2 regions of the Cupriavidus sp. 22TCCZM04-2 genome follow, and region 2 is predicted to be linked to the other one. Evidence: riboswitches for the same ligand, from Rfam matches in the RefSeq annotation. Region 2 holds a riboswitch; the other holds the start of a gene.

Region 1 (4,235 bases), on a different contig from region 2:
CTGGGCCAGCCTTTCGTCATCGATAACCGTCCCGGCGCCACGGGCGCGATCGGTGCCACGTTCGTCAAGCGCGCGCAGGCGGACGGCTACACCATGCTGGTGGCGTCGATCGGCGTGTTCGCGGTGAATCCGTTCCTGCAGAAGAACCTGGGCTACGATCCGGCCAGGGATTTCGACCTGCTTACCGTGGCGGTGCGGGCGCCCAACGTGCTGGTCGCCACGCCGAATTTCCCGGCGAAGAATTTGCAGGAACTGGTCAGCTACATGAAGAAGAACCCGGGCAAGGTCGCCTTCGCGACCTCGGGCGCGGGTTCGTCCGACCACCTGACCGCCGCGCTGTTCTGGCAGAAGAGCGGCACCGAGGGTCTGCACGTTCCGTACAAGGGCGGCGCGCCGGCAATCTCGGACCTGCTGGCCGGACAGGTCGACGTGTCGTTCCAGAACATCAACGCCGTGCTGCAGCATATCCGCACCGGCAAGTTGCGCGCGCTGGCGGTGACGTCGGACAAGCGTGCCGCGGTGCTGCCCAATGTGCCGACCATGGCCGAAGGCGGCGTGAAGGACGTCGAGGTCTATTCGTGGCAGGGTATTGCCGCACCGCGCGGGCTGTCGCCCGAGGTGAAGAGCCGCCTGCATGGCGCGCTGGTCGGCGCGCTCAACGAGCCGAAGATGCGCGAGAAGCTGGCCGAAAGCGGCTTCGAGGTGGTGGCCAATACGCCGGAGCAGTTCGCGCAGTTCGAGAACCAGGAACTCAAGCGCTGGAAGACGGTGATCGAGCAGGGCAAGATCACGATGGACTGAGCTGGGCCAACAACCGCGTGATCGTGCTTGGCGGGGAACTGCAGGGCGCACAGACGTGGCGGCGCCTTGCCATGCCGTTTAATCGCAGTCCCGTTTGGGGGGGATTTTCGGGTCGCATGCGTAACGGTCAAGCAGTTTTGACTGTCGGGAAATCGCTTCACGGTGGTAAAGTGTTGCCCCGTTAATACATTCATCGCATTTCGTCAATGTATTAACAATTGCGTTGGCCGGGGTAGTTCCACGAATCGCGCAATTCTTACGGCACGCAAGCCGGGCACGCATCCGGCGCGGCCGATCTTTCCAGCACAGCAGAGACATCCCGTGAATTCTCCCTCCCTCGACGCATTCCTGGCCGGCGTAGCCCGGCGCGACCCCGGCCAGCCCGAATTCCTGCAGGCCGTGAAAGAAGTCATGATGACGCTTTGGCCGTTTGTCGAGCGTCACCCGCGCTATGCCGACCAGGCGCTGCTCGAGCGCCTGGTCGAACCCGAGCGCGTGATCCAGTTCCGCGTGGCGTGGACCGACGACCAGAACCGCGTGCAGGTCAACCGCGCGTTCCGCGTGCAGCACAGCTCGGCCATCGGCCCGTTCAAGGGCGGCATGCGCTTTCACCCGACGGTGAACCTGTCGGTGCTGAAGTTCCTGGGCTTCGAGCAGACCTTCAAGAACGCGCTGACCACGCTGCCGATGGGCGGCGGCAAGGGCGGTTCCGACTTCGACCCGAAGGGCAAGTCGGACGCCGAGGTGATGCGCTTCTGCCAGGCCCTGGTCACCGAGCTGTTCCGCCACCTGGGTCCGGACACTGACATCCCTGCCGGCGACATCGGCGTGGGTGCGCGCGAAGTCGGCTTCATGGCCGGCATGATGAAGAAGCTGTCGAACCAGTCCGCCTGCGTGTTCACGGGCAAGGGCCTGGCGTACGGCGGCAGCCTGATGCGTCCGGAAGCCACCGGCTACGGCACGGTGTACTTCGCGCAGGAAATGCTTCACCGCCGCGGCATGGGCTTCGACGGCCTGCGCGTGCTGATTTCCGGCTCGGGCAACGTTGCGCAGTACGGCGCTGAAAAGGCTATCGAACTGGGTGCCAAGGTGCTGACGCTGTCGGACTCCGGCGGCGTGCTGCATTACCCGCAGGGCATGACCGCTGGACAGCTTGCCGAAGTCATGGCGTTCAAGAACGAAGAGCGCGGCCGTCTCTCTGACTTTGCCGCGCGCCATGGCCTGACGTTCGAGGCAGGCCGCACGCCGTGGCACGTGCCCGCCGACGTGGCGCTGCCGTGCGCGACGCAGAACGAACTCGATGGCAACGACGCCGAGGCCCTGCTCGGCAATGGCGTCATCTGCGTGGCCGAAGGCGCCAACATGCCTTCCACGCTGGAAGCCGTGGACCGCTTCGTTGACGCGAAGATCCTCTACGCGCCGGGCAAGGCCAGCAACGCCGGTGGCGTGGCCACGTCGGGACTGGAGATGTCGCAGAACGCCATGCGGCTGTCGTGGCACCACGCGGAGGTCGACGAGAAGCTGCACGCGATCATGAAGGATATCCACCAGAACTGCATTCACCATGGCCAGAAGGACGGAGGCTATGTGAACTACGTCGAAGGCGCGAATATCGCGGGCTTTGTGAAGGTTGCGGATGCAATGCTGGCGCAAGGGGTGATTTGATCTTGTCGTTCCTGGAGGGCCGCCAAGCACGACAAGCCAATCATCCCAAAAATCCAATCTCCCTCTGCCGTGGGGGATAACCCCACTCACCAACCCCCGCATCTTCAAGCTATCATCCCGCTCGACAGGCCCTCGCCTGTCAAAAAACAAGCGGCGCCGGATCAACCTCCGGCGTCGTGCGACATCGCAGGAGAGACCGGCTCGCCGCTTGGCGGGTCCGGCGCCGACGGAGCAACCGCCCCGGAAACTCTCAGGCACCGAGGACTGTGGCGTCGCAAGTACAGATCTGGAGAGAGGCGCTTCGCGCCCACCGAAGGGGACGGCATGGTCGTTGGCCATGCCGAAGCTCTCAGGTACCACGGACAGATGGGGCAGGGGACCGGCAACGGTCAAATTCATCCTTGCTTCAGGACAATCTGTCATGTCTCACATGCTCGTCATCGGCGCCGGCATTACCGGCGTCACGACCGCCTATACCCTCGCGAAACAGGGCTATCGCGTCACCGTGCTGGACCGTCACCACTATCCGGCGATGGAAACGTCATTCGCCAATGGCGGCCAGCTTTCCGCCTGCAACGCGGAGGTCTGGAACAATGCCGGCACGCTGCTCAAGGGCTTCAAATGGATGATGCGGCGCGACGCGCCGCTGCTGCTCAATCCGCGTCCGTCGTGGCACAAGTACTCGTGGCTCGGTGAATTCGTCGGCAACCTCCGCAACTACCGCGCGAATACCATCGAGACCACGCGCCTGGCCATCGCCGCGCGCCAGCACCTGTTCGACATGGCGGAGCGCGAGCAGATCGATTTCAATCTGGAGCGCCGCGGCATCCTGCACTTCTATCACGACCGCCCCAGCTTCGAGGCCGCGGGCCGTACCAACCAGATGCTGGTGGAAGGCGGCCTGGAGCGCTACGCCGTCACGCCGGAAGAGATCCGTTCGATCGAGCCGACCCTGCAGGGCCATTACTACGGCGGCTACTACACGCCGTCCGATTCCACCGGCGACATCCACAAGTTCACGCGCGGCCTGGCGCGCGCATGCGAGCGGCTTGGCGTGACGTTCCTGCACGGCGTCGACGTGAAGGCCGTGGACCTGCGCCCGGACGGCGTCACGATGCGCGTGGGCGCATCGGAAGCCGCCATCGCTTCGGGGCAGGATGGCGGCGAACACGAAATCAAGGGAACCGCCGTAGTGGTCTGCGCCGGCGTGGGCAGCCGCCATATCGCCGCGATGCTGGGTGACCGCCTCAACGTCTATCCGGTCAAGGGCTATTCGATCACCGTGCATCTCGATGACGCGCGCAGCGTGAAGAACGCGCCGTATGTGAGCCTGCTCGACGAGAGCGCCAAGATCGTGACCAGCCGGCTGGGCGTGGACCGTTTCCGCGTCGCCGGCACCGCCGAATTCAACGGCGACAACCGCGATATCCGGGCGGACCGCATCGCACCGCTGGTGTCATGGGTGCGGCGCAATTTCGATATCGAGACTTCGCGGGCGGTGCCATGGGCGGGCCTGCGGCCGATGATGCCCGACATGATGCCTCGGGTCGCGCGCGGTCGCGCCACGCGCGTGTTCTACAACACGGGACACGGACATCTGGGCTGGACGCTTTCTGCCGCCACGGCCGCGATGATCAGTCACACCATCGCCGCCAGCCACCCGGTTCACTGACTTCGCTCAGTCCTCCGCCGCCCCGGCCGGCGCCATGCGGCCGGCCGCGCGGTGCGCCACCAGCTTCTTGTAGAACGCCGCGCGGCTGATGCCGATG
Region 2 (4,235 bases):
CAGCGCGGCGCGGCTGTTGTAGCCGAGCACCTTGAGCATGTGCTGCTGTTCGGGCGTATCGGGGCCGATATGGCGGGAGGCGAAGGCGTCGCGCGCCTCCAGTGCGGCCAGCGTGGGCCGGTTACCTTGGGCGGCGGTCATGGGAAGCGGGGCGTTCATGGCAAGAACCTCGTTGGGGGCGCGGTGGCAGGTGGTCAGCCATGCCGCCGCGCATCAATACAGTGGCCGGCCCGCGCGGGGCCGGCTGGCTGGCGTCAGGCGCCGACGCTGGCCTTGTAGGCGTCGGCCGACATCAGGCCGTTGACGTCGTCGCTGTTGGCCGGCTTGATCTTGAACAGCCACGCGTCGAAGGCGTTGGCGTTCACGCTTTCCGGCGCGGCCGTGGCGGCCTCGTTGACGGCGATGATTTCGCCGGCCACCGGGGCGTAGATGTCGGAAGCGGCCTTCACCGATTCCACCACGGCGAGCGCGTCGCCGGCGCCGACCGACTTGCCCACTTCGGGCAGTTCCAGGAAGACGATATCGCCCAGCGCGTCCTGCGCGTGGTCGGTGATGCCGATGGTCAGGGTGCCGTCGGCTTCGACGCGCACCCACTCGTGCGACTCGGTGTATTTCAGGTCAGCGGGGAAATTCATGAGGGTTCTCCGGATTCAGATTTGTTCTTGGTTCAGGCGCCTGCCATCGGTCGATGGGCCAGGCGCGATGGGCGACCGTTGAGGTGGGCCGGGGCGTTACCGCCTCAGCTCACGAGTGCCTTGCCATTACGCACAAACGGCAGTTTAACCACAGTCGCCGCGAGTTTGCGGTCGCGGATCTCCACCTGCACGGTGTCGCCCACCGCCACGCCCATCGGCAGGCGCGCGAAAGCGATCGACTGCGACAGGGACGGGCTGAAGGTGCCGCTGGTGATTTCGCCATCACCGGCAGCGGTGAGGACCTTCTGGTGCGCGCGCAGCACGCCGCCTTTGTCGCGCAGGATCAGGCCGGCGAACTGCTGGCGCTGGCCGGCGGCGGCGAGCGCCGCCTTGCCGGTGAAATCGCGCTCGCTCAGCAGGTCCACGGTCCAGGCCAGGCCCGCGTCCAGCGGCGAGGTATTGATATCCATGTCCTGGCCGTACAGGTTCATGCCGGCTTCCAGGCGCAGCGTGTCGCGTGCGCCGAGACCGGCGGGGCGCACGCCTGCGGCGTCGAGCTTCTCCCACACCGCGGCAACGTTCTCGGCCGGCACCACGAGTTCGAAGCCGTCCTCACCGGTGTAGCCGGTGCGCGCGACCATGATCTCGCCGATGGCAGGATCCTGGACCACGATGGCGTTGAAGGGCTTGAGGGCGTCGGATGGCTGGGTGGACGGGAAGGCGCTCCATACCTTGGTGCGGGCGTTCGGGCCCTGCACGGCGACGATGGCGAGCGGCAGCGTGCCGGCTGGCGCTACGTCGTCACGGCGCGGGGTGATCGTCACGCCGCTGCCGGTGGCGTCATTGCGCGCGCGGATCCATTCGATATCGCCCAGCGCGGTACTGGCGTTGACCACCAGGCGGAAGCGGTCCTCGGCGAAGAAATAGACGATCAGGTCATCGATCACGCCACCTTTCTCGTCGAGCATGCAGGAGTACAGCGCCTTGCCGGGCGTCTGCAGCTTGTCGACGTTGTTGGCCAGCAGGCCGCGCAGGAAGGTGCGGGTGTTCGGACCGGCGAGGTCGACGACGCACATATGCGACACGTCGAACATGCCCGCGTCGGTGCGCACGGCGTGGTGTTCCTCGATCTGGGAGCCATAGTTGACCGGCATGTCCCAGCCGCCGAAATCGACCATGCGGGCGCCGAGGGCGCGGTGGATAGCGTTGAGGGGCGTGGCCTGGAGCGTCATGGGAATCCTCGGGGGCAATCTCGGTTTCGAAAACGAAAAAGGGTCATCCGCCGCAGCGCTTGCTTCGCTCGAATAGCGTCGCAATCCGCTGCCGCGGATGACCCCTCTGTCCTCGATACCTGAGAGATTACGAGGTCGCCCCGCCTAGCAGGTCCGATCCTCGCGCGCCCCTTCGGTGGGCACGCTCGCCATGGCTGGCGGGTGCCGCTCTCCAGAGTGCGGCATGCATCGTGTGCATGTTGCATGCCGATCCGAACGGTCCATGGTGCCTGAGAGTTTTCGGGTGATACCCCTTCGGCGGCGCAACGGGTGCGCGCTCTCCCGGTCGGATGCGCGCAATGTACGGGAGGGTCCTGCCTTTGTCAACGCGGCAGGCCCGCCCGTTATTGCCGTAAGCGATTGCCTCAGCGCCGATCAGCGGTGGTGGTGATTATCGTCCGTCACGACGTTACCGACCACGCCGCCAAGCGCGGCGCCGCCGAGCGTACCGACCGCACTACCGTTGGTGAGCACGGCACCGCCGACGCCACCGGCCGCGGCGCCGATTGCGGTATTGCGTTGCTTGGGCGTCATATCGGAACAGCCGCCCACCAGGGCAGCTACCGCAACGCCTACCAGTGTCGCCTTGCCAAGGGCTCGTAGAGTTCTCATGATTGGCTCCGGAAGTGACTTCAATGGGCCCGGGGCAGATCGGAATCCACCCCGCCATACCGATTAGAAGCCGCGATATGCCGCAGGTTTTGGCTCTTACCAAGTGTTACTTCAGTAATATCCGCAGCAAGAAAATAGCGATTTCCGCTGACAGAACGGCCCTGCCGGGCGTGTTAACATGGCCGGCTTCGCGCCGGCCGCCGGCATGCTGCGGCATGTTGCGTACCAGGCGCCTCCGCCGCCCTCCGACGCACCTTCCACGCCAGACATCCCACGCATGACCCACGGCCTGAACGCTGCCCAATCCGAAGCCGTCCGCTACCTGGACGGGCCCTGCCTCGTCCTTGCCGGCGCGGGTTCGGGCAAGACCCGCGTGATCACGCAGAAGATCGCGCACCTGATCGAAGACAAGGGCTTCGAGCCGCGCCATATCGCCGCCGTCACGTTTACGAACAAGGCGGCCAAGGAGATGCAGGAGCGCATCGGCAAGCTGATGGAGGGCAAGACCTCGCGCGAGGGCAAGCGCCTGCCGCTCAAGCAGCTCACGGTGTGCACGTTCCACTCGCTAGGCGTGCAGATCCTGCGCCTGGAAGCCGAGCATGTGGGCCTGAAGCCGCAGTTCTCGATCATGGATTCGGACGATTGCTTCGGCCTGATCCAGGAGCAGCTCGGCACCACCGACAAGAAGCTGATCCGCAGCGTGCAGGGCACCATCTCGCTGTGGAAGAACGGCATGGTCGACCCGGAAGCCGCCATCGCGCAGGCCGCCAACGCCGACGAACACCAGGCGGCGCTGGTCTATCGCAACTACGTGGCCACCCTGCATGCTTACCAGGCCGTGGATTTCGACGACCTGATCCGCCTGCCCGCCGAACTCTTCGCGCGCAATGAAACGGTGCAGCTCAAGTGGCAGAACCGCCTGCGCTATTTCCTGGTCGACGAATACCAGGACACCAACGCGTGCCAGTACCAGCTGCTCAAGCTGCTCGCGGGTGGCTCGCACCTGCGCGCGCCGGCGTTCACGGCGGTGGGCGACGACGACCAGGCCATCTACGGGTGGCGCGGCGCCACGCTGGACAACCTGCGCCTGTTGCAGACCGATTTCCCTGACCTCAAGGTCGTCAAGCTGGAGCAAAACTACCGCTCCACGGTGCGCATCCTGGAGGCGGCCAACGCGGTCATCGCCAACAACCCGAAGCTGTTCGACAAGAAGCTGTGGAGCGAGCACGGCATGGGCGACCCGATCGCCATCCATCCGATGAACGACGAGGAGCACGAGGCCGAGTCCGTCGTGTTCCGCCTGTCCGCCCACAAGTTCGAGCGCCGCGCGCAGTTCCGCGACTACGCCATCCTGTACCGCGGCAACCACCAGGCGCGGCTCTTCGAGCAGATCCTGCGGCGCGAGCGCATTCCGTATGTGCTGTCCGGCGGCCAGAGCTTCTTCGACAAGGCCGAGATCAAGGACATCTGCGCGTACCTGCGGCTGATCGCCAACCCCGACGATGATCCCGCCTTCATCCGCGCCATCACCACGCCGCGCCGCGGCATCGGCAACACCACGCTGGAAGTGCTGGGCACGTTCGCGGGGCAGGCCAAGGTGTCGCTGTTCGAGGCCGCCATGATGGGGGGCATCGAAGCCAGGCTGCAGCCGCGCCAACTCGAGCCGCTGCGCGTGTTCTGCGAATCGATGGTGCGCCTGGCCGATCGCGCGACCAAG

Evidence for each region. Region 2 has a riboswitch for glycine ahead of gcvT (glycine cleavage system aminomethyltransferase GcvT). Riboswitches for the same ligand answer to the same signal wherever they lie in the genome.
Region 1: linked by a shared signal. The riboswitch ahead of AC3FKG_RS21200 (D-amino acid dehydrogenase) and the one ahead of gcvT (glycine cleavage system aminomethyltransferase GcvT) in region 2 are both predicted to bind glycine.

The regions. Positions count from the first base shown of each region.
Region 1 is NZ_JBYOJS010000015.1:104,694-108,928, forward strand. Features, by position in the region: gene AC3FKG_RS21190 (Bug family tripartite tricarboxylate transporter substrate binding protein) at 1-801, shown strand, start outside; gene gdhA (NADP-specific glutamate dehydrogenase) at 1,123-2,466, shown strand; glycine riboswitch at 2,644-2,743, shown strand; gene AC3FKG_RS21200 (D-amino acid dehydrogenase) at 2,888-4,138, shown strand; gene AC3FKG_RS21205 (sigma-54 interaction domain-containing protein) at 4,145-4,235, opposite strand, start outside.
Region 2 is NZ_JBYOJS010000005.1:114,797-119,031, reverse strand. Features, by position in the region: gene gcvP (aminomethyl-transferring glycine dehydrogenase) at 1-159, opposite strand, end outside; gene gcvH (glycine cleavage system protein GcvH) at 255-635, opposite strand; gene gcvT (glycine cleavage system aminomethyltransferase GcvT) at 740-1,867, opposite strand; glycine riboswitch at 1,964-2,092, opposite strand; glycine riboswitch at 2,114-2,201, opposite strand; gene AC3FKG_RS10600 (YMGG-like glycine zipper-containing protein) at 2,282-2,518, opposite strand; gene AC3FKG_RS10595 (UvrD-helicase domain-containing protein) at 2,796-4,235, shown strand, end outside.